Regions from separate parts of the Microbispora triticiradicis genome, predicted to be linked through region 2. Evidence: riboswitches for the same ligand, from Rfam matches in the RefSeq annotation. Region 2 holds a riboswitch; each other region holds the start of a gene.
The links. Region 2 has a riboswitch for S-adenosylmethionine ahead of FED44_RS32540 (aminotransferase class V-fold PLP-dependent enzyme). Riboswitches for the same ligand answer to the same signal wherever they lie in the genome.

Region 1: another riboswitch for S-adenosylmethionine. It lies ahead of thrC (threonine synthase); the one in region 2 lies ahead of FED44_RS32540 (aminotransferase class V-fold PLP-dependent enzyme).
Region 3: another riboswitch for S-adenosylmethionine. It lies ahead of FED44_RS07535 (ABC transporter substrate-binding protein); the one in region 2 lies ahead of FED44_RS32540 (aminotransferase class V-fold PLP-dependent enzyme).

What each region holds. Positions count from the first base shown of each region.
Region 1 covers NZ_VANP01000008.1:372,212-381,889, forward strand. Annotated here, with positions in the region: gene thrC (threonine synthase) at 1-1,178, opposite strand, end outside; SAM riboswitch class I at 1,193-1,332, opposite strand; gene FED44_RS22515 (RNA polymerase sigma factor) at 1,429-1,980, opposite strand; gene FED44_RS22520 (alpha,alpha-trehalose-phosphate synthase (UDP-forming)) at 2,083-3,507, shown strand; gene FED44_RS22525 (hypothetical protein) at 3,536-4,126, opposite strand; gene FED44_RS22530 (hypothetical protein) at 4,186-4,794, opposite strand; gene otsB (trehalose-phosphatase) at 4,806-5,627, opposite strand; gene FED44_RS22540 (DUF3263 domain-containing protein) at 5,693-5,974, opposite strand; gene FED44_RS22545 (SAM hydrolase/SAM-dependent halogenase family protein) at 6,083-6,889, shown strand; gene FED44_RS22550 (ABC transporter ATP-binding protein) at 6,906-7,922, opposite strand; gene FED44_RS22555 (ABC transporter ATP-binding protein) at 7,906-8,946, opposite strand; gene FED44_RS22560 (ABC transporter permease) at 8,959-9,678, opposite strand, start outside.
Region 2 covers NZ_VANP01000020.1:12,758-22,435, reverse strand. Annotated here, with positions in the region: gene FED44_RS32550 (DUF3180 domain-containing protein) at 1-362, shown strand, start outside; gene FED44_RS32545 (NADH-quinone oxidoreductase subunit D) at 378-1,559, opposite strand; gene FED44_RS32540 (aminotransferase class V-fold PLP-dependent enzyme) at 1,614-2,888, opposite strand; SAM riboswitch class IV at 2,938-3,053, opposite strand; gene FED44_RS32535 (cytochrome P450) at 3,132-4,331, shown strand; gene FED44_RS32530 (antibiotic biosynthesis monooxygenase family protein) at 4,311-4,628, opposite strand; gene FED44_RS32525 (SAM-dependent methyltransferase) at 4,638-5,606, opposite strand; gene FED44_RS32520 (Rossmann-like and DUF2520 domain-containing protein) at 5,813-6,703, shown strand; gene panC (pantoate--beta-alanine ligase) at 6,694-7,545, shown strand; gene FED44_RS32510 (class I SAM-dependent methyltransferase) at 7,535-8,188, opposite strand; gene FED44_RS32505 (TetR/AcrR family transcriptional regulator) at 8,253-8,903, shown strand; gene FED44_RS32500 (L-aspartate oxidase) at 8,970-9,678, shown strand, end outside.
Region 3 covers NZ_VANP01000002.1:553,429-563,106, reverse strand. Annotated here, with positions in the region: gene FED44_RS07555 (NAD(P)/FAD-dependent oxidoreductase) at 1-40, opposite strand, end outside; gene FED44_RS07550 (dipeptide ABC transporter ATP-binding protein) at 37-1,743, opposite strand; gene FED44_RS07545 (ABC transporter permease) at 1,740-2,603, opposite strand; gene FED44_RS07540 (ABC transporter permease) at 2,604-3,563, opposite strand; gene FED44_RS07535 (ABC transporter substrate-binding protein) at 3,560-5,209, opposite strand; SAM riboswitch class IV at 5,360-5,470, opposite strand; gene FED44_RS07530 (sensor histidine kinase) at 5,613-6,728, opposite strand; gene FED44_RS07525 (response regulator transcription factor) at 6,721-7,419, opposite strand; gene FED44_RS07520 (VanZ family protein) at 7,425-8,141, opposite strand; gene FED44_RS07515 (serine hydrolase domain-containing protein) at 8,233-9,501, opposite strand.

The DNA.
Region 1 (9,678 bases), on a different contig from region 2:
AGACCGTCGCCGGTGTTCAGCACCACGGTTTCGGCCTCGGGGTCGAGGCGGCCCTCGTGCACGAGCTTGCGCAGCACGCCGACCGTGACGCCGCCCGCGGTCTCGGCGAAGATGCCCTCGGTCCGGGCCAGCAGGCGGATCGCCTCGACCACCTCGCCGTCGTTCACGTCCTCCACCGCGCCGCCCGTACGACGGGCGATGTCGAGCACGTACGGCCCGTCCGCCGGGTTGCCGATGGCCAGCGACTTGGCGATGGTGTCCGGCTTGACCGGCTGCACCACGTCCTGCCCGGCCTTGAACGCGCGGGAGACCGGCGAGCAGCCCTCGGCCTGCGCGCCGAAGATCCGGTACGGCCGCTCCTCGACCAGGCCGAGCTTGATCAGCTCGCGGAAGCCCTTGTCGATCTTCGTGAGCTGCGAGCCGGAGGCCACCGGGACGACGATCTGCTCGGGCAGCCGCCAGCCGAGCTGCTCGGCGATCTCGTACGCCAGCGTCTTGGAACCCTCGGCGTAGTAGGGCCGGAGGTTGACGTTGACGAATCCCCACTTCTCGCCCAGCTCGTCGCCGATGAGCTCGGAGCAGAAGCGGTTCACCTCGTCGTAGGTGCCGTCGATGCCGACCAGCCGGCCGCCGTACACCGCGGCCATGGTGACCTTGGCCGCCTCGAGGTCGGCGGGAATGAACACGCAGGAGTCCAGCCCGGCCCTGGCCGCCGCGGCGCCCACCGCGCCGGCGAGGTTGCCGGTGGACGAGCACGACAGGGTGTGGAAGCCGAAGGCGCGCGCGGCCTCGACCGCGATCGCGACGACCCGGTCCTTGAAGGAGTGGGTCGGGTTGCCGGAGTCGTCCTTGACGTGCAGCGACCGCAGCCCCAGCTCTGCCGCCAGCCGGTCGGCCCGCACGAGCTTGGTCCAGCCGGGCTGCAGGTTGGGCTTGTCCGCCACCCCGGCGGGGACGGGAAGCAGGGAGCGGTACCGCCAGATGTTCGCCGGGCCCGCCGCGATGTCCTCCCGGCGGACCTCTCCGAAGTCGTACGCCACCTCAAGGGGGCCGAAACACTCCGTACAGGCGAAGACCGGGCCGAGGTCGTAGTGGGCGCCGCACTCGCGGCAGGACAGACCGGTGGCGGGGCCGAAGTCGGTGGCGGTGGTGGGGGTCGCGGTGCTGATGTGCGCCATGAAGCGAGGCCTTTCCCTCATCTTCGCTCGCGACCGCCCTGGCCGCGAGCCGGAATTGGCACCTGTCCCGGCCGGGCCTCGTGGGCACGAGTTCGACACCGGGGAGGTTGCCGGGGCTTCGCAGGGCCGGTCCCTCCACCCCTCTGGATGAGCATCTTCAGTTGTAGAACCTTCGAAAAAGGTCCTCCAGCACTGTACCCCGGCGTCCCCTGTGTCCGTTCCGCTGTCTCGGATGGCGAGACGGTTTGTATCAGCCGTAGGCCTCGCCGAGCGCGCTCTGCACGTACTTGCGCGCCTGGTGTATCCGGGACTTGACGGTGCCGAGGGGAATGCCGAGCTGGTCGGCGACCTGGGAGTAGTCGAGCTGGCAGATGTCGCGCAGCACGAGCGCCTGGGCGAGGTCTGGCCGCTCGGCCTCCAGCGCCTCCATCGCGTCGAGCAGGTCGAGCCGCGACCCCGCGATGACGCTCACCCGCCGCGGGTCCGGCCGCTGCTCGGGCAGCTCCTCCGCCTGCTCGGACGAGCGCCGCTTGAGCGACCGGTAGGTCGTCCTGGCGCAGTTCACGGTCACGATGTGCAGCCAGGTGCTGAACTTGGCCCGGCCCTCGAACCGGGCGATGTTGCGGGCCACGGCGAGCAGCGTGTCCTGCGCCGCCTCCTCCGCGTCCTGCCGGTACGGTAGTAGCCGCTCGCAGTGCCGCAGCACGTCGGGCTCGATGCGCCGCAGCAGCTCACCGAGGGCGCGGTGATCTCCCCGGGCGGCCGATCCGGCCAGCTCCTCGGTGACGTCGTCCAGTGCCATCCCGTTCCAGCCCTCCCGCGATCGGTTGACATCCTATTGATGGAGGTCCGCTTTTATTAATCTTCCGGCATGCGCGCCCGCTCTGATCGAGGGGAAACCCCAATGAGCAGCTCCGTCCTGATCGCGTCCAACCGGGGCCCGGTGTCCTTCACCCTGTCGGAGGACGGCGGCCTGACCATGCGCAGGGGCGGCGGCGGGCTCGTGTCCGGGCTGTCGGACGTGGTCAGGGACACCGACGTGCTGTGGGTCTGCGCGGCGCTGTCGGACGGCGACCGCGGGGCGGTGCGGCAGGCGCCGGGGGGCCGGCTCGACCGGGCGTTCGAGACGGGGCCCATCCGCATGCTGGACATCCCGCCCGCGGTCTTCCACCGGGCCTACAACGCGGTGGCGAACTCGACCCTGTGGTTCGTCAACCACCTGCTCTACAACACGCCCTTCTCCCCCGAGTTCGGCACCCGGTTCGCACGTGAGTGGGAGTCGTACCGCACCTACAATGGCGCGTTCGCGCTCGCGCTGGCGGAGGAGGCCACGCACCGGGCCCGCGTGATGGTGCAGGACTACCACCTGACGCTCACCCCCGCGATGCTCCGGGTCGAGCGGCCCGACCTGCGCATCGGCCACTTCTCGCACACGCCCTGGGCCCCGCCGGAGTACTTCGCGCTGCTGCCCGAGGACGTCGCGGCGGAGGTGCTGTCGGGCATCCTCGGCGCCGACCACGCCGGCTTCCTCACCGCCCGCTGGGCGCGCGCCTTCATGGACTGCTGCGCCGCCCTGCTCGGGGCGCGGGTGGACCACGCGGCCCGTACGGTGACCTGGGGCGGCAGGACCACCCGGATCGGCGTGCACCCGCTCGGGGTGGACGGCGACGCGCTGCGGGCGCGGGCGGCCGAACCGGACGTCGAGTCGCACATGGCGGCGATCAGGGACCATGTCGGCGACCGCAGGCTGATCGTGCGGATCGACCGCACGGAGCTGTCCAAGAACATCGTCCGCGGCCTGCGGGCCTACCAGGAGTTCCTGGAGGGCCATCCCGAGTGGCACGGACGGGTGGTCCATCTGGCGTTCGCCTACCCCTCCCGGCACGACCTGCCGGAGTACCGCGAGTACACGGCGGCCGTGCAGCGGTGCGCCCAGGAGATCGAGGACGAGTACGCCACCGAGGACTGGGACCCGTTGATCCTCAACGTCAACGACGACTACCCGCGCTCGCTCGCGGCGTACCGGCTGGCCGACGTGCTGCTCGTCAACCCCGTCAGGGACGGCATGAACCTGGTGGCCAAGGAGGGCCCGATCCTGTCGCCCCGGTGCGCGCTCGTGCTGTCCCGCGAGGCGGGCGCGGCGGCCGAGCTCGGCGCCGACTCCCTGCTGGTCAACCCGTTCGACGTCACCGCCACGGCGGCGGCGCTGCACGAGGCGCTGACGCTGCCGGAGGAGGAGCGCCTCGATCGCGGCCTGCGGCTGCGGGAGGCGGCCACCGCGCTGCCGCCGCGGCGCTGGTTCGACGACCAGATCGCCGCGCTGCGCTGAGACGCACCGGTGACGGCGGCGGCGGCGCTCAGTTCCAGGTGGCCTTCTTGAGGATCCCGTCCAGGCCCGGGGTGTTCCACTGGTCGACGACCAGGATCTTCGACGTGGGCAGATACCACTCGCGCTGGCTGTAGCGCATCTTCACCCTGAACTTCTTGTCGACGCAGGTCCCCGCCCACGCGTGGTAGTCCGCCCGGTGACCCGCCCCGACCTTCCGCAGCCCCTTGCCGGCGAGCTTCATGGTGCCCTTGTACAGGCGGACGGTCCTCGGGCAGACCGAGACGTCGGTCGCGGGATCGAACCCGTACCTGGGGTTGTAGGACTGGAACGTGTGATTGCCGATCTTGAGGGCCTTCGGGCCCAGCACCCAGAAGCCGTGGCACCCCGCGTCGCGGAAACCGAAGTCCATGGTGCCGAGACTGGGGCACGAGCCGGTGACGACGCGGGTCCAGTCCGTGCCGGCCTGGACCGCCTTCCACGACGCGGGGATGGTGAGGGTCAGGCCCTTGCGCAGGTGGACCTGCTTGGTGCCGCTCGCGGACGCCGCGGAAGGAGCCGCCAGGGTGGCCGTCAGCACGGCCAGCCCGGCGGCCGCGGTCGCAATGGTCTTTCCGATCATGTCTCCTACGGTAGGCCCGGCCACTTGGAGACGACTTGCGGGGCGATGTCGGCGAGAGGTCAATGCCAGGCGGCCTTCTTGAGGATCCCGTCCAGGCCGGGGGTGTTCCACTGGTCGACGATCAGGATCTTCGACGTGGGCAGGAACCACTCCCGCTGGTGGAAGTGGGCCTTCACCTTGAACTTCGTCATCGTCACGCACGGCCCCGCCCAGTCGCGGTAGTAGGCCTTGTGCCCCGGCCCGACCTGGCGCAGCCCCTTCGCGACGAGCTTGGTCTGGCCGATGTAGAGGTTCTTCCGCACCGGGCAGGGCCCGACGTCGGTGGCCGGATAGAACGGCCCGTCCGGCGTGTACGCGTTGAACAGCTCATGGCCGATCTTGATGGCCTTGGGACCCAGGACCCAGAAGCTGTGGCACCCCGAGTCGCGGAAGCCGTAGTCCGCGGTGCCGCGCGTGGGGCACGAGCCGGTGATGACGCGGGTCCAGTCCTTGCTGACGGCGTCGACCCGCCACGAGGCGGGGATGGTGAGCGTGAGGCCCTTGCGCAGGTGGACCTGCCTGGTGCCGCCGAGGTCGCTCGCGGACGCCGCCGCGGGAGCCACCAGGGTGGCGGCCGCGAGGGCGGCGGTCAGCACGGCGAGCCCGGCCGGGATGGTCTTCCGGTTCATGACCGGAAACGTTAGACCTGCCCGCTTGCAGACCGCTTGCCAAGCGATTCCACCAGGTCGCCGAGGAGGGCCACCACGCCGTCGGGGCCGTCCACCACGAGGTCGGCGCGTTCCGCCAGCTCGGTCACCTCGGCGGACCCGCTGCACACCCGTACGCCGGGCAGGCCGGCCTCCTCGACCGCGGCGAAGGCCGCGAGGTCGCCGAGGTCGTCACCGGCGAACATGACCGAGCGGGCGCCGCGCTCGGCGAGGAAGGCCGACAGCGCCCGGCCCTTGTCCATGCCGCCGGGCCGCAGTTCCAGCACCATGCGGCCCGGCTCGACCGCGAGCCCGGCCTCCGCGGCCAGCGCCGCGACCGGTCCGCGCAACTCCTCCAGGGCCGCGGCGGGGTCGGCGCACCGCCGGGTGTGCACGGCGACGGCGTGGCCCTTGTCCTCGATCCACGCGCCCTCCAGCCCGGCCACGAGAACGGGCAGCCGGGTCCGTACGAGGTCGAGCCCCGGCGGCGGTGGCGGGGCGGTCACGCGGCCGTCCTCCCAGCGTTCGAGGCCGTAGTGACCGAGGATCACCAGGCCGGGCACGTCTCCGAGCGACGGCCCGCCGGGGACCTCCCCCAGGCCGATGGCCGTCAGGGGCGGCCGGCCGGTGACGACGACCACGGCGCGTACGTGCGGGGCGAGCGCGGCCAGCACGCCCGGCACCGCGGGGTGCACGCGGGCGGCGGCGGGGTCGGGGACGATCGGGGAGAGCGTGCCGTCGTAGTCGAGCCCGATCACGGCGCCTGCCGGGTCGGCGACGATCGCGTCGAGTCCTGGGTGCGCGGGCAGTGTCATGGCCTCGTTCCGGAGAAGTGGTCGGGACGCTTCGGCGCGCCGTGCGGGGACGGTGAGCGGGTGTCTCAGGGGTGCATGCCGAACCTGCGGGCGGAGCGGTCACGCCGCCGGCCGGCCCTCATCCGGCGCAGTCGCTTGACCAGCATGGGGTCGTGCTCCAGCGCCTCCGGCCGGTCGATCAGCTCCCCGAGTAACTGGTAGTACCGGGTGGCGGAGACGCCGAAGGCCTCCCTGATCGCCTGCTCCTTGGCGCCCGCGTACCGCCACCACTGACGCTCGAACGCGAGCATCTCGCGGTCGCGGTCGGAGAGGTCGAGCCCGTCGCCGCCGGTCGGTTCGGTGTCCATCCGCTCCTCCTCGATCGGCCGCGAGCCCGTCCCTCATGGTAAAGGGACGCACGACGTTGGACGACCCGGGGTGTGCAGAGGAGAGAGGCCGACGTAGTGTCACGTGGTGTGAGCTCTGTAATCACGCTTCTGACCGACTACGGGCTGGAGGACGGGTTCGTCGCCGCGTGCCACGGCGTGATCGCGGGCATCGCACCGCAGGCTCGGATCATCGACGTGGGCCATCTCGTTCCCGCAGGGGACGTGCGGCGCGGCGCGGCCATCCTGGCGCAGACCCTGCCCTATCTCCCGGCCGGCGTCCACCTCGCCGTCGTCGATCCCTCCGTCGGCGGCAACCGCCGCCCGGTCGCGGTCGAGGCGGGCGGGCGGGTGTTCGTCGGCCCGGACAACGGCGTCCTGTCGTGGGCCGTCCGGGCCGCCGGCGGCGCCGACGCGGCCTACGAGATCACCAACAGGGAGCTGTTCCTGGCCAACGTCTCGCCGACCTTCCAGGGCCGCGACCTGTTCGCCCCGGTGGCGGCGCACCTGTGCGCCGGCCGGGCGGTGGCCGACGTGGGACCGCCGATGCCGGTGGACCGCCTGGTGACCCTGCCCGCCCCGACCTGCCGCCTGCGGGACGGCGCGGCGGAGGGCGAGGTGCTGTCGGTGGACCGGCACGGCAACGTCCAGTTCTCGATCACCGCGAACGACCTGGCCGAGATCGGCGTACGGCTCGGCGACACCCTGGCCGTGTGGCTGGGGCGCCGCCAGGTCGCGGTGCCGTACCGGGAGACCTTCACCGCCGTGCCGCCGGGCGACCTCGTGGCGTTCGCCGACTCCGCCGGCCTGGTCGCGATGGCGATCAACGCCGGGGACGCCGCCGACCGCCTGGGCCTGCCCCCGGGCGCGCACGTACGGCTGTCGCCCGGGCGCTGACCCGGCGGCGGGTCTCCTACTCGGCGTTGACCACGTCGCGGGCCTCCGCGAAGTGGCAGGCGCTGGGATGCGCGCTGCCCGGGCGGGCCTCCAGCGCGGGCTCCTGCTCGGCGCAGATGTCCTGCGCCTTCCAGCAGCGGGTGCGGAAGTGGCAGCCCGACGGCGGGTTGGCCGGCGAGGGCGGGTCGCCCTGCAGGATGATCCGCTGGCGGGTCTCCCGGCCCTCCGGGTCGGGCACCGGCACCGCCGAAAGCAGCGCCTGCGTGTACGGATGGGTCGGGCTGTCGTAGATCTCGGCGTCGTTCCCGAGCTCGACGATCTTGCCGAGGTACATCACCGCGATCCGGTCGGAGATGTGGCGGACCACCGACAGGTCGTGCGCGATGAAGATGTAGGCGAGGTTGAACTCGTTCTGCAGCCGCTCCAGCAGGTTCATCACCTGGGCCTGGATCGACACGTCGAGGGCGGAGACCGGCTCGTCGCAGATGATGATCTCCGGCTGGAGCGCGAGGCCGCGGGCGATGCCGATGCGCTGACGCTGGCCGCCGGAGAACTGGTGCGGGTAGCGGTTGATGTGGTCGGGGTTGAGGCCCACGACCTCCAGCAGCTCCTGCACCCGCTGCCGCCGGCCGCCCTTCGGCGCGACGTCCGAGTGGATCTCGAACGGCTCGCCGACGATGTCGCCGACCGTCATCCGGGGGTTCAGCGAGGTGTACGGGTCCTGCATCACCATCTGGATGTTGCGGCGCATCCGCTTGAGCTCGGCGCCCCTGGCGGTGGTGATGTCCCTGCCGTTGATCCGCACCGAGCCCGACGTGGGCCGCTCCAGCGCCATCAGCAGCTTGGCCAGCGTGGACTTGCCGCAGCCCGACTCGCCCACGACGCCGAGCGTCTCGCCCTTGCGCAGGTCGAAGGAGACCCCGTCCACCGCCTTGATCGCGCCGACCTGCCGCTTGAAGACCACGCCGTAGTTCAGCGGGAAGTGCTTCACCAGGTCGCGGACTTCGAGGATGGGCTCAGCGGGAGCCGTCATCGAGAACCTCCCTCCAGTAGTGGCAGGCGCTGCCGCGGGTGTCGCTGACCGTGTACAGCGGTGGGACGTCGGTCACGCAGTTCTCCTTGCGGTACGGGCACCGCGGGTGGAAGGCGCAGCCGGTGGGCATGTCGAGCAGGTTCGGCGGCATGCCCTTGATCGCGTACAACTCCTGGCCCTTGAGGTCCACGCGGGGGATCGACTCCAGCAGGCCCTTGGTGTAGGGGTGGGCGGGAGCGCGGTACCCGTCGAAGACCGAGGCGTGCTCGACGATGCGCCCGCCGTACATGACCGCGATCTTGTCGGCCACGTCGGCGACGACGCCGAGGTCATGGGTGATCAGGATCAGGCCCATGTCGCTTTCCTGCTGCAACTCCGCCAGCAGTCCCATGATCTGCGCCTGCACGGTCACGTCCAGGGCGGTGGTGGGCTCGTCGGCGATCAGGATCTCCGGGTCCAGCGCGATCGCCATCGCGATCATGATGCGCTGCCGCATGCCGCCGGAGAACTGGTGCGGGAAGTCGTCGACCCTGGACTTGGCGCCCGGGATCCTGACCCGGTCCATGAGCTCCACGGCCTTCCTGCGGGCGTCCCGCTTGGACATGCCCTGGTGGACGCGGAACATCTCCCCGATCTGCCAGCCCACGGTGAACACCGGGTTGAGCGCGGACAGCGCGTCCTGGAAGATCATCGCGATCCGGCGGCCGCGGATCTGGCCGCGGTCCTCGTCCCGCATCGTGAGCAGGTCGGTGCCGTGGAACCGGACCTCCCCCTTGGGGATGCGCGCCGGCGGCATGTCGAGGATGCCCATGATCGCCTGCGCGGTGACCGACTTGCCGGAGCCCGACTCCCCGAGCACCGCGAGCGTCTCTCCGGCGTTGACCGAGTAGGAGACGCCGTTCACGGCCCGTACGACGCCCTGGCGGGTCTGGAACTCGACGTGCAGGTTGTCCACGGCGAGCAGGGGTTCGTAGCCCGCGCGATCCGCCGGGAGCAGATGCGTGTCGACAGATGGGTTCTTCACTTGCCGCCCCTCTTATCGAAGCTTCGGGTCGAGCGCGTCGCGGACGGCGTCGCCCAGCATGACGAACGCCAGCACGGTGATGCTCAGGAAGAGCGCGGGGAAGATGAGCGGTTCCGGCGCCTCCAGGAACCGGCGCCGGGCGTCGCCGATCATCAGGCCCCACGAGATCGCCGGCGGCTGGACTCCCACTCCCAGGAAGGACAGGCCGGCCTCGGCGGCGATGAAGACACCCAGGTTGAGGGTGGCCGTCACGATCACCGGGGCGATCGCGTTGGGCAGGATGTGCCGCACCATGATCCGGCCGGGCCCCGCGCCCAGCGCCCGGGCCGCGGTGACGTAGTCCTGGTTCTTGGCCGAGATGACCGCGGCCCGCATGATGCGCAGGATCAGCGGCCAGGCCAGCACGGCGAGCGAGAGGACCACGATCCAGGCTCCGGCGTTCTCCCGGCCGGCCACCGACAGGAACAGCAGCGCGCCGAGCACCGAGGGGATCGCGAAGAAGATCTCGGCGATCCGCGACAGCAGCACGTCGACCCAGCGGCTGTAGTAGCCCGCCAGCAGGCCGAGCCCGCCACCGACGATGGCGCTGATCAGCGAGGTGGCGATGCCGACGATGACCGAGACCCGGGCGCCGTAGATGACCCTGGAGTAGGTGTCGCAGCCGAGGTTGTCGGTGCCGAACCAGTGCTTGGAGGTGATGCCCTCCCGCGCGTTGCTCAGGTCGCAGGTGGA
Region 2 (9,678 bases):
TGGTGCCCACACTGCCGTGGACCGCGGTGCCCACCGTGCTGCTGCTCGCGCTCGGTGAGGCGTACACGGGCTGGCTGACCCGGGCGAGGATCCTGCGCCGCCCGGACACCAAGCCCGTCGAGCCGCTCGCCGTCGCTCGACTGGCGGCGCTGGCCCAGGCCACCGCGTACGCGGGCGCGGCGTTCGCCGGGGTCTTCGCCGGTTTCGTCCTGCGTGTGCTGGACCTGCTCGACCTGGACAAGCCCCGCCAGGACGCGATCGTCGGCGGCGGGTCGTTCGTGGCGTGCGTGATCCTGATCTGCGCCGCGCTCTTCCTCGAACACTGCTGCCGGGTGCCCGGCAAGCCCAACGGGGAGAGCTGACCCCTGCCTACCGGCCTACTTGTCGATGTCGCCGACCACGAAGAACATCGATCCGAGGACCGCGATCAGGTCGGCGACCGAGTGGCCGGGCAGCATCTCGCGGAGCACCTGGACGTTGTTGTAGGAGGCGCTGCGCAGCTTGAGCCGCCAGGGGGTCTTCTCGCCGCGTGACACCAGGTAGTAGCCGTTGAGGCCGAGCGGGTTCTCCGTCCAGGCGTACGTGTGGCCCTCCGGCACCTTGAGCACCTTCGGCAGGCGCTGGTTGATCGGGCCGGGCGGCAGGTGGCGCAGCCGCTCCACGCAGGCGTCGGCCAGGTCGAGCGACACCTTGACCTGGTCGAGCAGCACCTGGAACCTCGCCTGGCAGTCTCCCGCCGAGCGGGTCACGACCTTCACGGGCAGCTCGCCGTACGCGAGGTAGGGCTCGTCGCGCCGCAGGTCGAAGTCCACCCCCGAGGCCCGCGCGGCCGGGCCGCTCACGCCGTACTGCATGATCGTCTCACGGTCGAGCACGCCGACGCCGCGGGTGCGCGCCACGAAGATCTCGTTGCCCGCGACCAGCTCCTCGATGTCGGGCAGCCGCCGCCGCACGGCCGCCACGGCGGTGGTCACGCGGCCGAGCCAGCCCTCGGGCAGCTCCTCCTTCAGCCCGCCCACCCGGTTGAACATGTAGTGCATGCGGCCGCCGGAGATCTCCTCCATGACGTACTGCAGCGTCTCCCGCTCCCGGAAGGCGGGGAAGACCGGGCCGGCCGCGCCCAGCTCCAGCGGATGGCCGCCGAGGAACATCAGGTGGTTGAGCACGCGGTTGAGCTCGGCCAGCAGGGTCCTGGCCCACACCGCCCGCGGCGGGGGCTGCATGCCGATCATGCGCTCGACCGCGAGCACGACGCCCAGCTCGTTGGCGAACGCCGACAGCCAGTCGTGCCGGTTGGCCAGCACGATGATCTGCCGGTAGTCGCGCACCTCGAACAGCTTCTCCGCACCGCGGTGCATGTAGCCGACGATCGGCTCGGCGGCCACGATCCGTTCACCGTCAAGGACGAGCCGCAGCCGCAGCACCCCGTGCGTGGACGGATGCTGCGGCCCGATGTCGAGGATCAGGTCCTCCGTCGCGAGCCCTCCCGGCCGCACCGCGTCCGCCCCGGCCCCGATGCCCACCACTCGCTCGACACGCGGGCCGTCCTGCTCGGTCATACCGTCCATGCTTTCACGCCCGTCACCCACCGGCGAAAGCCACGGCGGTCGGGGTCAGGCGGGGGCGATGTCGCGGAGGGCGGTGATGAGGCGGTCGACGTGCTCCTCGGTCGTGCCGATGCCGATCGAGGCGCGTACGGCGCTCACCGTGCCGTCCGCGCAGCCCTCGTCCTCGGTGCCGCCGAGGAGGTGGCGGACGAACGGGTGGGCGCAGAACTTGCCGTCCCTGACGCCGATGCCGTGCTCGGCCGAGAGGATCTCGGCGACCTCCCGGGCCGGGCGGCCCTCCACGACGAACGACACGATCCCGACCCGCGGGTGGTCCGGGCCCCACAGCGACAGTTCGCGTACGCCGGGGATCGCGGCGAGCCCGGCGCGCAGGCGGGCGAGCAGCCGCTCCTCCTCCCGCACCAACGGAGTCCAGCCGGTCGCGGCCAGGGCGTCGCAGGCGGCGGCGAGCGCGACCGCGCCGAGCACGTTGGGCGTCCCCGCCTCGTGCCGCGCCTCGGGGTCGTCGCTCCACTCGGTGGTCTCGCCCACGGCTCGCACGGCTCCGCCGCCGCGCAGGTACGGGTCGGCGGCGGCGAGCCAGTCGGGCCGGCCGACGAGCACGCCCGCGCCGAACGGCGCATAGAGCTTGTGCCCGGAGAAGGCGACGTAGTCGAGGTCGAGCGCGGCGAGGTTGAGCCCGCGGTGGGGGACGAGCTGGGCGGCGTCCACGGCGATCCGCGCGCCGTGCCGGTGCGCGATGTGCGCGAGCCCGGCGATCGGCCACAGCTCTCCGGTGACGTTGGACGCGGCGGTCACGACGAGCAGGGCCGGGCCCTCGATCGCGGCGAGGGCCTCGTCGGCGGCCCGGACGGCCTCGCCGGGGAAGGCGGGCGGCGCGAGTCGTACGGCGTCGGTCCAGGGCAGCAGCGAGGCGTGGTGCTCGGTGCCGAACACGACGACCGTGGTGCCCTCGGGGAGGCTGCGGGCCAGCAGGTTCATCGCGTCGGTGGTGTTGCGCACGAAGACGAGGGCGTCGCCGGGGCGGGCGCCCACGAAGGCCCGCACGGTGTGCCTGGCCTGCTCGTACCGCTGGGTCGTGAGCTGCGAGGCGTAGCCCGCGCCCCGGTGCACGCTGGAGTAGGCCGGCAGCGCCGCCGCGACGGCGGCGTTCACCGGCTCAAGACAGGGCGCGCTCGCCGCGTAGTCGAGGTTCGCGTACGGCACGAGCCGGCCGCCCCGGACCGGGACCTCCAGGTCGGCGCCCACGACCACCGGTACGCGCACCGGCTCGGACACGGGGTTGGCGGGCTGCTGCGGGACGAAGGTGAGAGCGGACAACGCCAGGCCTCCTCGGGTCGGGGACCCCTGCCATGGCGTCGTACGGCGGAGCCCGCGCTTGCCCGGCGCACCGCGCGCCAGGCCCGGTCCTCACCCGGGGCACCCCGCCGCGAGCGCGAGGGTTGCCGGCCAGCAAGCCGGGGCTTGACGCTGGCACTCATGACCTGAGCGCACTATAACCCGGAGAACGGGCGATCCGGCAAGTCCCCTGGTGAGAGGCGCTTTACCGTTATGGTGTCCAATGTGAGGTTTGATCCCTGGAATCCGGAGTTCGTGGCTCACCCGTACGACGCCTACCGCGACCTGCGGGACAACGATCCGGTCAGCTTCTTCGAGCCGACCGGGCAATGGCTGGTCGCCCGGCACGCCGACGTCAACGCGCTGCTGCGCGACCGCCGCCTGGGCCGGTCCTACCTGCACACCGCCACGCACGAGGAGTTCGGCCGGGAGCCCGAGCCGGACTTCCAGGAGCCCTTCTGGCGGGTGATCCGGGCCGGGATGCTCGATGTGGAGCCGCCGGTCCACACCCGGCTGCGCCGCCTGGTGTCCAAGGCGTTCACGCCCCGGATGGTCGAGTCGCTGCGCCCGCGCGTACGGAGGATCGCGGCGGAACTGACCGAGGGGCTGGTCGAGCGCGGCGGCGGCGACCTGCTGGCCGAGGTGGCCGAGCCGCTGCCCGTCACCGTGATCGCCGAGATGCTGGGCGTGCCGGAGGCCGACCGCCACCTGCTGCGCCCCTGGTCGGCCGACATCTGCGGGATGTACGAGCTGAACCCGTCGCCGGAGGTCCAGCACACGGCCGTACGCGCGGCGACGGAGTTCGCCGGGTACCTGCGCGGGCTGGCCAGGGCGCGCAGGGAGCGGCCGGGCGACGACATGATCTCCGCGCTCGCGCAGGTGGTGGACGACGGGGACCGGCTCACCGAGGACGAGCTGATCGGCACCTGCGTGCTGCTGCTCAACGCCGGGCACGAGGCCACGGTCAACGCCACCGGCAGCGGGTGGTGGGCGCTGTTCCGCAACCCCGGCGAGCTGGAGCGGCTGCGCGCCGACCCCGGCCTGATGCCGGCGGCGGTCGAGGAGCTGCTGCGTTACGACACCCCGGCGCAGATGTTCGAGCGGTGGGTGCTGGAGGACGTCGAGGCCGGCGGGGTGACGATCCCTCGTGGTGCGGAGATCGCGCTGTTGTTCGGCTCGGCGAACCGGGACCCCGAGGTCTTCGACGACCCCGACCGTCTCGACGTCGGCCGGGCGGACAACCCGCACATCTCGTTCGGTGCGGGCATCCACTTCTGCCTCGGCGCCCCGCTCGCGCGGGTCGAGATGGCGGAGTCGTTCGGCGCGCTGCTGCGGCTGGCGCCCCGCCTGGAGCTCGCCGAGGAGCCGACCTGGAAGCCCAGCTACATCATGCGCGGCCTGGAGTCACTGAAGGTCGCCGTCTGACACGCTGACCGCGTGGTGGGTGACCGTGGTGTCGTAGCCGAGCAGGACGGCCTGGGCCGCGGGCTCGACGACGGCCGTCGCGGGGTCCTCCCCGGCGAAGCGGCGGATCGCGTCCATCGAGTCCCACAGGGTCATGACCTCGATCTCCACCCGGCCGCCGGCGTCGCGCCGCAGCAGGTAGGCGCCGCGGTGCCCGGCCACGCCGCGCAGGGAGGGCAGGACCGCCTCGGTGAAGTGCCGCTCGTAGCCGTTCGCGCCCTCCGGGGTCGCGCTCGCGCGCCAGATTCTCGCGATCATGATGTCTCCTCATCCACACCGGGACTGGCCGAGCCAGCCGAAGCCGCCGAGACCGGCGGGGTCGATGAGCTCGGCCTCCTGCGAGGCCCGGCCGAGCGCGCGTACGTAACCGGCGGGGTCGGCGGACGCGAGCGCGAGCGGCGGCCGGGCGCCGGTGACCCCCAGGTCGCGCAGGGCCTCCCGCTGCGTCGTGAGCGTGGTCGCCTCCGCGCCCGCCCGCTCGCCGGCCGCCGCGCAGGCGTCCAGCGCGACGTGGGCCGTGACGTCGCACGACCCGTCCGGTACGGCGGGCACCGGCGAGCCGTCGCGGTAGCCGGCCAGCGTGCCGAGGGCGGGGCGCCGCCCGGCGAGATGGGCGTAGTCCACGGCGACCGCCGTGCCGCGGGTCAGCCGCGCGATCACCCCGGCCCACGCCTCGTCGCGGGGGCGGCCGATCTCGGCGCGGTCCCCGACCGGGCCCAGCGGCCACCAGCGGTCCAGCCAGGCCAGGTCCTCCGGATCGGGGACGGGACCGGGCCGCTCCGCTCCGGTCGCCGGGTCGACGAGCACCAGCCGGGGGCCCGCGGGGGTCGCCTCGGCGACGTCGAGGGGCACGTTGTCCAGCCATTCGTTGGCGACCACGAGCCCGGTGACCCCGTACGGGACCTCCGGCTCCCAGACGACCCGGGGATCGAGGCCGCGGGGCCGGGGGGACAGGTCCACCGCGACGGCCCGCAGGCGCGCCGCGAGGTCCGGCGGCGCGGCGGCCACGACGCGGGCGGCCAGCAGGCCGTCGCCGCTGCCCACGTCCACGAAGTCGACCACGCCGGGGCGCCCGAGGGTCGCGTCGACCCGTTCCAGCAGGCGCAGCACCGCCTCGGCGAAGACCGGTGAGGCATGGACCGAGGTGCGGAAATGGCGGTCCGGGCGCTCCCGCAGGTAGAAGCCCTCCGCGCCGTAGAGCGCGCGCTCGACGGCCTCCCGCCAGGTCACCTCCACACCGCATCACGCTACCGACACGCGCGGGCCGTGGCGAAAATCAGTCACATTCGTACCTGTAGCTCAACATAGGCCCGTTAGAAACGGGACAAAATCCGACCGTCGGGCCCGTCGTGGTCATGCTCGGCATGGCCTGATCCGTGAGGCACGACCTGGCACCGGGCCGGCGGGAGCGCCGCCGCTACGCTGAACCGAGGGGAGGCGTCATGGACACAAGTGACCGCCCGGCGCGGCTCGCCGTGGGAGTGCTCGGCGCGGGACGGGTCGGCTCCGTGCTCGGGGCCGCGCTCATGCTCGCGGGTCATCGTGTGGTGGCGGCCAGCGGCGTGTCCGACGCGTCGCGCCGCCGCGCCGCCGACCGTCTCGGCCAGGCGCTCAGCAGGCCGGAGGAGGTCATCGCCAGGTCCGAGCTCGTGCTGCTGACCGTGCCGGACGACGTGCTGCCCGGCCTGGTCTCCGGCCTCGCGGCCACCGGCGCCGACCTGCGCGGCAAGCTGCTCGTGCACGCCAGCGGCGCGTACGGCCTCGGCGTGCTCGACCCCGCCGCCGAGGCGGGGGCGCTGCCGCTCGCGCTGCATCCGGTGATGACCTTCACGGGCCGGAGCGACGACCTGACCAAGCTCAACGGCTGCTCGTTCGGCGTCACCGCGCCGGACATGCTGCGGCCGGTGGCCGAGGCGCTGGTCATCGAGATGGGCGGCGAGCCGGTGTGGATCGCCGACCAGGACCGGCCGCTCTACCACGCCGCGATCGCCGGCGCGGCCAACCACATGGTGACGCTCATCGCCGAGTCGCAGGAGCTGCTCGCGAAGATCGGTGTCGAGCATCCCGGCCGCATGCTCGGGCCGCTGCTCGGCGCGGCCCTCGACAACGTGCTGCGTCTCGGCATCGGCGGGCTCACCGGGCCGGTCGTCCGCGGCGACGCGGGCACGGTGCGCAAACACGTGGACGCGCTCATCCTGGCCGCCCCCGAGGCCGCGGACGCGTACGTCGCCCTGGCGCGGCTCACCGCCGACCGGGCGCTGGCGGCGGGGCTGCTCAAGCCGGAGGCGGCCGAACGCCTGCTGGATGCCCTGGGAGGGAACATATGGACGTGACCGTGGCCGCCGACCGGGCCGCCCTCGTCAAGGCGAGGGACTCTCTCGGCCCGGGAAGGATCGCCCTGGTCCCCACGATGGGGGCGCTCCACGAGGGCCACCGGTCGCTGGTCCGGCTGGCGCGTGAGCACGCCGACCACGTGGTGGTGAGCGTGTTCGTCAACCCTCTGCAGTTCGGTCCGCACGAGGACTTCTCCCGCTATCCCCGCACGTTCGACGCCGATCTCCGGGTGTGCGAGGAGGAGGGCGCGGGCGTGGTCTTCGCGCCCTCGGCCGAGGACATGTACCTGCCCGACCGGCAGGTGGAGGTCTCGGCGGGCGGCATGGGCGGGACGGCCGAGGGCGCCTTCCGCCCGGGCCACTTCGACGGCGTGCTGACCGTGGTGCTCAAGCTGTTCAACCTCGTGCGGCCGGACGTCGCGGTATTCGGGCAGAAGGACGCCCAGCAGCTCGCGCTGATCCGGCGGATGACGGCCGACCTCGACGTCCCGGTGTCGATCGTGGCCGCCCCGACCGTACGGGAGCCCGACGGGCTGGCGCTGTCGAGCCGCAACCGGTACCTCTCCGAGGACGACCGCCGTACGGCCCTCGCGCTGTCGCGGGCGCTGAGTGCCGGTGCGGCGCGGGCCAGGACCGGGCCGGCCGGGGTCCTCGACGCGGCCAGGGCCGTGCTGGAGGAGGCGGCCCGGTTCGACCCGCCGCTGCTGCTCGACTACCTGATCCTGGCCGACCCCGCGACGTTCGCGCCGGTGGGCGGCGACCACCGCGGCGAGGCGGTCCTGGCCGTCGCCGCCAAGGTGGGCACCACCCGCCTGATCGACAACATGGTGCTCACCCTGTAGGCGCGCGGAGCGTGAACCAGAAGGTGGGCACCGGGTTCGTGCCGGGTGTGGTGTCGACCAGCTCCCAGCCGGCGAACCGGGCGCGGAGCTCGTCGGCGGTGACACCGGAGATCGGGTCGTCGAACGCCTCGGGGCCGTACCCGAACATCAGCAGCCGTGCGCCGGGAGCGGCGCGGCGGGTGAGTCCGGCGACGTAGGCGTCGCGGCGGTGCGGCGGGATGCCGCAGTAGCAGCTCAGGTCGAAGAACAGCTCGAAGGGCCCGGGCGCGTCCAGCTCGTCGAGCCTGGTGGCGTCTCCGTGCAGCAGCCGTACGTCCACTCCCGCCGCCTCCGTCCTCTCCCGGGCCAGCTCGATCGCGCGGCCGACCAGGTCGACGGCCACGACCTCCCAGCCGTGCCGGGCCAGGTAGATCGCGTTGGTTCCGGTGCCGCAGCCGAGCTCCAGGGCGCGGCCGGGCGGCAGCGCATCGTGTCCCTCCCCGTGCCCCTCGACAAGGGCGACCAGCTCGGGCGGTGTCACGCCGGTGTCCCACGGCGGTTTTCCGGCGCGGTAGTACTCCTCCAGCGCTCGGCGCACCGCCTCCTCCTGATCCCGTCCGGCCTCGGCCCCGCCCGCGTCCCGGAGGGTGTTCGGCTTGTCCATCGGCTCTCGCTCCCCGTTTTTAGAGTTAAACTCTAGTGACGAACTCTAGAGATATACTCGCGCAATGGACACCGTCAAGCGGCCGGACAAACGGGCCGAGCGCTCACGCCGTACGCGGGAGAAGGTCATCCAGGCGGCGCGGGAACTGTTCGTCGCGCAGGGCTACGGGGCGACGAGCCTGCAGGAGGTCGCCGACCGGGCGGGCGTGGCCGTCCAGACGGTCTACTTCGTCTTCGGCAACAAGCGCACGCTGTTCAAGGACGTCGTCGACACGTCCATCGCCGGGGACACCGAGCCGGTGGCCACCATGGACCGTGAATGGTTCCGCGCCGCGTGTGCCGCGCCCACCGCGGCGGACCTGCTGGGCGCGCTTGTTCGCGGCACCGGCGAGATCCTCGGCCGGGTCGCCCCGATCATGCCGTTGATCGCGTCCGCCGCGGCCACCGATCCACAGATCGCCGCGCAGTGGCCCGACGGGCCCGATCCGCGCTACACCGTGCACCACGCGGCGGCCCAAGCGCTGGTCGGCAAACCCGGGGCCCGCCGCGACGTCTCCGTCGCGATGGCCGCGGACCTGCTGTTCTGCCTGCTCAGCCCGCAGCTGTACCTGCTCTTCGTGCAGGACCGCGGCTGGTCGCGGGACAGGTGGGAGGAATGGGCGTACGCCACTCTGGCCGCCCAGCTCTGCACCGGCCCCGCGGTACCCCCCTTCTAGGAGGGGGCGGGGCGGCAGCACTTGGCGGGGGGCGTTATCGTCATTATGACGAAAGGGGATCCCCTCATGGTGGCGCTCGCACGCAGACTCACCGCCCCCGCACCCGGCTGGACCGTCGAGGCCGACGCGGTCGTGATCGGTTCCGGTATCGCCGGCCTCACCGTGGCGCTGCGCCACGTCGAGCTCGACCCGCGGGCGCGGGTGCTGGTGGTCACCAAGGACGTCCTGTCGGCCGGGTCCACCCGCTGGGCCCAGGGCGGGATCGCCGCCGTCCTCGACCCCGAGGACACGCCCGACGAGCATCTCAGGGACACGCTCCTCGCGGGGGTCGGCCTCTGCGACGAGGAGGCCGTACGCGTCCTGGTCACCGAGGGCCCCGACGCGCTCAAGCGGCTGATGAGCCACGGCGCCGAGTTCGACCGGGACGTCGACGGCGGGCTCCAGCTCACCCGCGAAGGCGGCCACCGGCGCAACCGCATCGTCCACGCGGGCGGCGACGCGACCGGCGCCGAGGTGCAGCGGGCGCTGGCCGAGGCGGTGCTCGCCGAGCCCCGCATCGAGGTCATCGAGCACGCCCTCGCCCTCGACCTGCTCCTCGACGCCGAGGGTCACGCCTGCGGGGTCACGCTCCACGTGATGGGGGAGGGCGCCCACGACGGCGTCGGCGCCGTACGGGCCGGGGCCGTGGTGCTCGCCAGCGGCGGCATGGGACAGGTCTACGCGGCCACCACCAACCCCGTCGTGTCCACCGGGGACGGCGTCGCGCTGGCCCTGC
Region 3 (9,678 bases), on a different contig from region 2:
CGTGCACGCCCGCCCCGACGATCGCGATGTCGTACGTCATGCCACGGCCTCCCGGTCGTGCGCCCGATGATCGAGCCGGGCCGTCTGGTCCGGCTGCGGGGCCTCGTCCGGCCGGGGTGTCCGGTCCAGCCGGGGAATCGCGGCCAGGAGCTCCCGCGTGTACGGCGCGGCCGGTTGGGTGAAGATCTTTCGGACGTCGCCGGACTCCACCACCCGGCCGTCCTTCATCACCAGTACCCGGTCGCTGACGTGGTGGATCACGCCGAGGTCGTGGGAGATGAACAGGTAGGCCACGCCGAGCTCGGCCTGCAGGTCGGCGAGGAGGTCGAGCACCTGCGCCTGGATCGACACGTCCAGCGCGGAGACCGGCTCGTCGCAGACGATCACCTGGGGCCGGGGGGCCAGCGCCCGGGCGATCGCCACCCGCTGCCGCTGCCCGCCCGACAGGCGCAGCGGCCTGCGGTCCAGGATCGACTCGTCCAGGCCTACCCGCGCGAGCAGCTCGACGGCCCGGTCGCGCCGGGTTCGGCGCGGCTCGCCGCCCACGGCGAGCGCCTCGCCGAGGATCCGCCGTACGGTGAAGCGGGGGTCGAAGGAGCTCAGCGGGTCCTGGTAGACCACCTGGATGTGCCGCCGCAGGGCGCGGCGCCCGGCGGGCCCCAGCCCCCGCCAGGACCTCCCGTCGACCTCCACCTCGCCCGCGTCGGGTTCCACCAGCCCCAGCACCAGGCGGGCCGTCGTGGTCTTGCCCGAGCCCGACTCGCCGACGAGCCCGAGCGTCTCCCCGGCCCGCAGCTCGAACGAGACCCCGTCCACGGCCGCCCGGGGCAGCCCGTCCGGCCCGGTGAACGACTTGGCCAGCCCGGACGCCCTGACCACCACCCCGCCGGGCAGCACGGCCGGCGCCGGACGCGGCGCCGAGCCGTCCTCGGGCACGGTGAGCCTCGTGCCCCTGCCGTGCGCGGAGGGCACCGCGGCCAGCAGCCGGCGGGTGTAGGCGTGCCGGGGGGCGCCCAGCACGTCCCGGGTGACGCCCTCCTCGACGACCACGCCGTCCTTCATCACCAGCACCCGGTCGGCGAGCTCGGCCACCACGGCGAGGTCGTGGCTGATCAGCAGCAGCCCCGCCCCGGCCCGCCGGCGCTCGGCCAGCAGCCGCAGGATCTGTGCCTGCACGGTGACGTCCAGGGCGGTGGTCGGCTCGTCGGCGATCAGCAGCCGGGGCGCGCAGGCGACCGCCGAGGCGATCAGGGCCCGCTGCCGCAGCCCGCCGGAGAGCTGGTGCGGATACTGCGCGGCCCGCAGTTCCGGCTCCGGCACCCCCACCTCGGCCAGCAGTTCGACCACCCGCCGCCGCACGTCCGCGCGCGGCACGGTCCGGTGCAGCCGGAGGGTCTCGGCGATCTCCCTGCCGACCGGGCGCAGCGGGTCGAGCGAGACCAGCGCGTCCTGCAGGACATAGCCGACCTCGCCGCCCCGCACCGCCCGCCACTGCCGTTCGCCGTACGCCGTGACGTCGCGGCCGGCCACCACGAGCGACCGGGCGGTGACCTCGGCGCCGGGGCCGGTCAGCCCGATCAGTGTGCGGGCGGTGACGCTCTTGCCCGAGCCCGACTCCCCCACGATGGCGACGCACTCCCCCGGGCGCACCGTGAAGGAGATCGAGCGGACGGCCTCGACCTGGCCGAACGAGACCCGCAGATCGGACACCTCGACGATCGGGGTGACCCGCTGTTCGGTCACGACAGTCTCCCTTCGACGCGCCGCTGCAGGTGGCGGCCGACGACCGTGACGGAAAGGACGGTGAGCGTGATGGCCAGCCCCGGGAAGACCGCGACCCACCAGGCGACGGAGAAGTAGTCGCGCCCGGCCGACAGCATCGCCCCCCACTCCGGGGCGGGCGGCTTCGGGCCGAGCCCCAGGAAGCTGAGCGACGACGCCGCGACCAGCGCGGTGCCCACCTCGATCGTGGCCACCACCAGCAGGGGCGCGAACGCGTTGGGCAGCACGTGCCGCGTGACGATCCCGGCCCTGGTCAGCCCGAGCGAGACGGCCGCCTCGACGTACCCGGACCTGCGGATGACCATGGTCTGGGCGCGGACCAGGCGGGCGTACCCGGGCAGCGTGTAGGCGGCGATGGCGAAGACCGCGTTGAGCGTCCCCGGGCCGACGACGGCGATGACCAGCAGGGCCAGCAGCAGTCCCGGCAGCGAGAGCAGGATGTCGACGAGGCGCATGGCGGCCTCGTCGAGCACCCGCCCGCCGAGCGCGGCCAGCAGCCCGACGAGGGTGCCGCCGGTGACCGCGATCGCGGTGGCGGCCAGCCCGGCCAGCACCGACGGCCTCGTTCCGTACACGATCCGGGTGAAGATGTCGCGCCCGTTGGCGTCGGTGCCGAGCGGATGCCCGCCGCCCGGCGGCCGGAGCGCCGCGACGGCGTCGGTGAGGTCGGGCGAGCCGTGCGCGACCAGGCCGGGCGCCACCGCGACCACGGTCACGGCCAGCAGGAACGCGGAGGCGGCCCAGACACCGGCCCGCGGCACCCGGCGCCGCCGTCCGCGCCCCACGACCACGGCGGGTGCGGCAAAGGTGGACGTGGTCACTCAGGCACCTCGCAGTCGCGGGTCGATGGCCAGGTAGAGCAGGTCGAGCAGGATGTTGATGACGACGTAGAGCAGCGAGGCGATCAGCACCACGCCCATCACGACCGGCAGGTCCTTGTTGCCGACGGCCGCGAGGGTCAGCCGCCCGATGCCCTGCCGGGAGAAGACCGACTCGATGATCACGGCCCCGCCGAACAGGAAGCTGACCATCCACCCGGCCAGGGTGACCGTGGGCAGCAGGGCGTGCCGCAGCGCGTGCCGCAGCCGCACGCCCAGGTCGGACATGCCGCGCGAGCGGGCGGTGAGCACGAACGGCTCCTCCAGCGTGAGCTCCAGTCCCTCGCGCAGCACCTGGCTCAGCGTCGCGACGACCGGGATCGCCATCGCGACGGACGGCAGGACCAGGCTCTCCGGCCCGTCCCCGCCGGTGGCGGGGAAGATCCCCAGCCCGAACGAGAAGACGGTGAGCAGCAGGATCCCGGCCCAGAAGGACGGGATGGAGATGCCGACCAGCTCGATGCCGGAGAACACCGCCCGCGCCCACCGGCGGCCCGCGGTCAGCACCGCGACCGTGACCGAGACCACGACCGCCAGGACGAACGACGAGAGCATGAGCTGGACGGACGAGCCGACCTGCTCGCCGATCGCCGAGGCGACCGACTGGTGCAGCTGGTACGACTGGCCCAGGTCGCCGTGCAGCACCCGGCCCAGGTAGGCGGCGTACTGGGCGGGCAGCGGCCGGTCCAGCCCGTAGTCGGCGATGATCCGGGCGCGGACCTCGGGTGTGACGGTGCTACTGCCGATGAGCAGGTCGACGACGTTGCCCGGGGTGAGGTGAAGGCCGGCGAAGGCGACCGTCACCGCGCCCCACAGCACCAGGACGGACGTGCCCAGCCGCACCAGCACCGGGCGGACCACCCGGGCGCGGGCCCGGGTGGCCGGTACGGCGACGGCGGTCATGCCTGCTCGACCCAGGCGCCGTAGAAGGTCGGGTACGCCTGCGGCTCCCAGCCGATGCCGTGGGCCTTCTTGCCGGTCCCGAGCAGGTAGTTGAACACGTACACCGGGAAGACCGCGGCCTCGTCGGTGACCCGCTGCTGCACCTTGGCGTACAGCTCGGCCCGCTTGGCCTGGTCGGTCGTGTCCAGCGCGTCGCTCAGCCAGCCGTCGACGTCCTTGTCGGACAGGCGGGCGGCGTTCTGGCCGAACTTGGCGGCCGTGGGGATGGCGGAGGTGTCGAACAGGTTGCGCAGGGTGTCGCCGTCGGCGCGCTGCCAGCTGAAGTCGATGAGGTCGTAGTCGCCCTTGGGATACTTCTCCAGCCATTCGTTGACCGTGCCGGAGACGAACTGGATCTCGAAGCCGATCTTCTTGGCCTCGGCCTGGATCTGCTCGGCCAGCGTGTCGCGCTGCTCACGGGCGAACGCCTTGAGGAACCCCCAGCGGATCGTCAGCCGCCTGCCGTCCTTGGTCCGGTAGCCCTCGGCGTCCTTCCCCGACCAGCCGGCCTCGTCCAGCAGCCGGGCGGCCGCCGCGGGGTCGTACTTCGTCTTTCCTTCGAGCGTCTTGTCGTACCCGTCGGTCGACGGGGAGATGGGGCCCGCCGCGGGCTGGAACGCCCCGAAGTAGAGGTTCTTGACGATCGTCGCGAAGTCGATGCCGTCGCGGAACGCCTGCCGGACCCGCTTGTCGGCGAACGGCCCGGAGGTCGTGTTCGGGTAGTAGTTGTAGTTGCCGCCCGGCGCCTGCCGCGTGGTGACGGTCAGCCGGGGGTCGCCCTGCACCTGCTTGACGTTCACCGGCGGCACGCTGGCGATCCCGTCGACCTGCCCGCTGGTCAGCGCGCCGAGCCGGACGGAGTCCTCGGTGATGACCTTGATCTCCAGCTTGTCCAGGTACGCCTCCCCGGTGTGCGCGGCGCCCTCAGGCGCCCAGGCGTAGCCGGGGTTGCGGTGGTAGGTGATGCCCTTCTGCACCACGTACTCGTCGATCACGAACGGCCCGGACCCGACGACCTTCTTGCACAGCGCGTCCTGCGGCTGCTTCAGCGACCGCGGCGACTCGATGCCGAAGTACGCGGTGGCGAGGGCGGACAGGAACGGCGAGTACGGCCTGCTGAAGTGGACCTTCACCGTGTGCGGGTCGACGACCTCGCTGCCCTTGTACGGCTCGATGTATCCCGCGGCCAGCTGGGACTTGGTCGCCGGGTCGACGATGTGGTCCAGGTTGGCCTTGACCGCCTCGGCGTCGAAGGCCGTGCCGTCGGAGAACTTCACGCCGTCGCGCAGGGTGAACGTGTAGGTCTTCTGGTCCGGCGAGACGGTCCACTTGGTGGCGAGCCACGGGTGGATCCTCCCCTCGCCGTCCAGGGACACGAGCGAGTCCAGGGCGGGCCGGGTGAACAGGCCGGCCACGTCGGCGGGGCTCTGGTGGGGATCGAGGCAGGTGGAGGGCTCGGTGTTGACGGCGAACGTCAGCGTGCCGCCCTTGACCGGCCCGGCGGGGGCCTTGCCCGCCGCGGTGTCCCTGCCCGTCGTGCCGCAGGCGGCGAGGGCGAGGACCCCCAGAAGCGAGACGCCGATGGATAAGCGTGTGTTCGTGGACATCGGGGGAGAGCCTTTCGGTGTTCAAGACGGGACGGCGGAGTGGGGAGGCGGCGTGTCCCGGCCTGTGCCCGCCCGAAACTCCCCGTGAGTGGCCATGCCGCCTCCCGGAGAGCGTGCCGCGCACGCCCCCATGACCAGGAGCCCCGATGGGGCCCGCGCTTGCGGCGCGACTGCCACGCCGCCAGGTTTTCCCCGGGGCACCCCGCGCGGTGCGAGGGTTGCCGGCCGACGAGCCGGGGCTTGGCGTCGGCGCTCAATACCTACAAACAAAGTAGGAAAACTCGGATAAGCTGTCAACACGCTTTCGCCGGGGATTTCGGCCTTTTCGCGACGAGGGGCGGTCCGGTGACGACGAGCGGCCCCGGCGCGCGGCCGCGGCCGGGGGTGAACCGGGCGGCCGTGCCTACGGCGCGCCGGGAAGCCGTACGGTGACGAGGAGCCCGCCGTGGGGGCCGGGGGCGAGATCGAGGGTCCCGTTGTGGGCGCGGACGACGCTGTGCACGATGGCCAGGCCGAGACCGGCGCCGGCGTGCTCGTCGGTGCGCACGCGTTCCGTTCCGCGCTGGAAGGGTTCGATGAGGGTCGGTATCAGTTCCGGCGGGAGGGGGCGGCCCGTGTTCTCGACCCGCAGCAGGCTGGTGCCGCCGTACGCCTCGGTGTGGACCGTCACGGTGCCGCCGGCGGGGAGGTTGTGGACGATCGCGTTCTGGACGAGGTTCGTCACCATCCGCGCCAGGAGCTCGGCGGAGCCCTCGGTCCGGGCCGCCCCGCCGGTGACGTTCAGCGTGATCCGGCGTTGTTCGGCGAGCGGAAGCAGCGTTTCGGCGGCCTCCTCGGCGGCCAGGGAGAGGTCGACGCTCTCCCGGGTGAAGTCGCCGCGGTCGCCGCGGCTGAGCAGCAGGAGGGCCGCGGTGAGGTCGATCGCCCGCTGGTTGACGGTGTGCAGGCGGTCGAGGAGTTCGTCCCGGTCCCGCGTGGGGTCCCGGCGGGCCACGTCGAGGAGCGTCCGCGAGATCGCCAGCGGCGTGCGCAGTTCGTGGGAGGCGTTCGCGGCGAACCTCCGCTGCTCGGCGACGTGGGACTCGAGCCGGTCGAGCATCGAGTCGAACGCGTCGGAGAGCTCCCGGAACTCGTCCCGGCGGCCCTTCATGCGGATCCGGTGGGACAGCGACCCGTTCGCGGTCGTCCGCCGGGCCGCGTCCGTGATCTGGGTGAGCGGCGCGAGCATCCGGCCGGCGAGGAGCCATCCGCCCAGCAGGCCGAACGCCAGCAGAAAGGCCAGTGCCTGGCCCGCGCGGGGGACGAAGGCGCGCTGGAGGTCGGTGCGGTTGGGGATGAACCGCAGGGGCGCCGCCCCGGGCGGGGCGGCCCCCGCCCCGGTGCCGAGCGCGCCGTCGGGCACGTAGCGCAGCAGGAACACCCACACCACGGCCAGCAGGAGGGCGCCGGCGAGTAGAAGGAATCCGGCGTAGCTGAGGGTGAGTTTCAGCCGGGTGCTGAGTCCTGGGCGCCTATCCATGCGTGCTGCCGGGGCCCGTTCCCGTGGCGATGCCGGTGTCGATCCGATAGCCGACACCGGGCACCGTGGCGATGACCCATGGTTCGCCGAGCCGTTTGCGCAGTGCGGAGACGGTGATGCGCACGGCGTTGGTGAGGGGGTCGGCGTTCTCGTCCCACGCTCGTTCCAGCAGTTCCTCGGCACTGACGATCCCGCCCTCGGCGGCGACGAGGACTTCCAGCACGGCGAACTGTTTGCGGGTGAGCGCGACGTAGCGTTCGCCGCGGAACACCTCCCGGCGGAAGGGGTCGAGCCGCAGGCCCGCGATCTCGCGAACCGGGGGCCGGGCGTACGCGCGTCTGCGGTCGAGCGCCCTCAGCCGCAGGACGAGCTCCCGGAGCTCGAACGGTTTGGTGAGGTAGTCGTCGGCGCCGAGCCCGAACCCGGAGGCCTTGTCGTCGATCCGGTCGGCGGCGGTGAGCATGAGGATCGGGATACCGCTGCCGGAGGCGACGATGTGCCGGGCGACCTCGTCGCCGGAGGGGCCGGGAATGTCGCGGTCGAGGACCGCGATGTCGTAGGAGTTGACACTGAGCAGTTCCAGGGCCGCGTCGCCGTCGCCGGCGATGTCGGCGGCGATCGCCTCCAGCCGCAGACCGTCCCGGACGGCTTCGGCCAGGTAGGGCTCGTCCTCCACTATCAGCACGCGCATACGGCTCAGTCTGCCGGTGCGGGCGCCCGTGCCGGCGCGGGGCGAGGCCGGTCCGGTGACGCCTCCGCCGCGGCGCGCCACCAGCGGCGCGACACGAGCCCGAAGAGCACGGCGCCTGCGGCGTTGACCAGCACGTCGTCCACAGACGACACCCGGTCGAGCCGCAGGACGTACTGCAAAGTCTCGACCACGGCCGAGCAGGCCGCCCCGAGCGCCAGGATCCGCGGCACGGAGGCCAGCGCCGCGAAGCGCAGCGGCGCGAAGAACCCCAGCGCCGCGAAGATCAGCAGGTTGCCGCCGATCCCGATCGGCCCCATCGTCACCAGGTCCCGCAGCGGGACCAGGCTCACCCGGCCGGGGACGGTGCCGGCCCCCGGGCCCGGCATCAGGGTGAGCCACACGAACGGCACCGTCCCGTAGACCATCCCCACCTCGGCCAGCGACCTCCGCCACGCCGAGGTGACGCCGGCGGCCTGCCGGAGGAGCGCCAGACCCCACGTCACCAGAGCGGCCGCCGGCAGCCCGGCCAGCGTCATGAGCAGCACGCCGTTCTCCGTGTCGAGGCAGCCGTGCCACCGTCCGGCCAGGCAGGCCGGAGCGGTCATCACGAGCGGCCGCCGCACGGCGAACACGGCGCTCGCCAGGCCGAGGATCGCCAGGCCGGCGAGCACGATCCGGCGCGTGCGGCGGGGCGACGCTGACGGGGATGCGTGGTGGTTCATGCCCTCCATTGGAGACGGAGAGCCGTTGCGGTGGCGTATGCGATTCCGCATACGCCCGCGATACACGGGACGCCGGCGTCGTCCCGGCGCCTCAGCCGCCCGCCCCGCCGCCCGCCCCGCCGCCGGGCGAGGCCCCGGTGACGGCCCGCAGCTCCTGCCCGATCATGTCGACCAGCGGCGCGCCGTCGCGGTTGGTGAGGATGACGCCCACCCAGCCGGTGCCGGGGTAGATGCTCCAGTTGGCGCCGACACCGGGGTTGCCGCCGGAGCGCTGGTACGCCCACTGGCCTTCGACGATGTCGATCGCGATCCCGTACGCGGCGAACGACGCCGGCCCGAGGGGGGTCTTGGCCGCGGTGAGCACGTCGGCCCAGGGCCGGTCCAGCACCGTGCCGTCGCTCAGCGCCCGCGCGAACCGGACCAGATCCGGCGCCGTGGCGAAGCCGCCGTCCCCGGGGGCGTCGATGAAGGCGCGGCCCGGGTTCTTGCCCAGGATGTACGGGTACGGACTGCCCTTGTCCAGGTTGCCGAGGGCGTCCACGACGCCGCCGCCGGCCACCTCCATGTACGGGTGCGCGATGTGCCCGCCCGTGAGCCACTGCGGCCTGGTGTGGAACGCCGAGCCGGTCATGCCGCAGCGCCTGAAGATGTTCTCCTGGACGTAGTCCCAGTACGTAGTGCCGGACACGGCCTCCACGATCAGCGCGGGGATGGTGGTCTCCGCCTCCTGGTGGCCGGTGCTGGGAAGGCCCGGGACGCCGGTCAGTCTCGCCTGCCGGACCCGCCGCTCGTGATACTCGTGCACCTCGTCCCGGCTCCGGAAGACGCGTCGCACGTCCTCTTCGGGCATGTCCAGCCCGGAGGTGCCGGACAGCAGGTGGTGGATGGTCACCTGATCGGCGATGTCCTCGGCGAAGCCCTTCAGGTGGGCGCCCACCGTGTCCGTCAGCTTCAGCCTGCCCTGCTGGGCCAGCTGCAGGATGGCCACCGCGTGGAACGGCTTGCCCGCCGAACTGAGGGCGAACGCCGTGTCCTCGCGGTTGCGGATCCTCCTCTTCTCGTCGGCCATGCCGTAGCCGCGGGACAGCACCGTCCGGCCCCGGTGTGACAGCAGCACCACGCCGGAGAACCTGCCCTCGGCGGCGAGCCGGGCCACGTACCGGTCGTAGGCTCCGCCGGGCAGGGTGTCCGGCGGGATCCGGTCGCGCCCGTCCTGGGCCGCCGTGGGACGACCCGGCCGGTGCCGAGGCGGCGTGGCCGTTCCCGGCGCTCCGCCGGCCGCGACCACACCGGCGGCCGCCAGACCGCTCCACTTGACCAGCTGCCGCCGGCCGACATCACGTACCGAATCCGAGTCCATGCACACGGTCCTTTCCGGTGGGGAACCGGCGCTCCCAGCGACGCGCCGCGTATCGCTCCCACTGAAAGGGCCGGGCCGTTGCGGCGGCGTATGCGCTTCCCGATACGTTCGCGACACACGTTCGGGGAAGATCAGAGGACGGTCACCGTCACCAGGCGGATCCGGTAGCATTCCCGA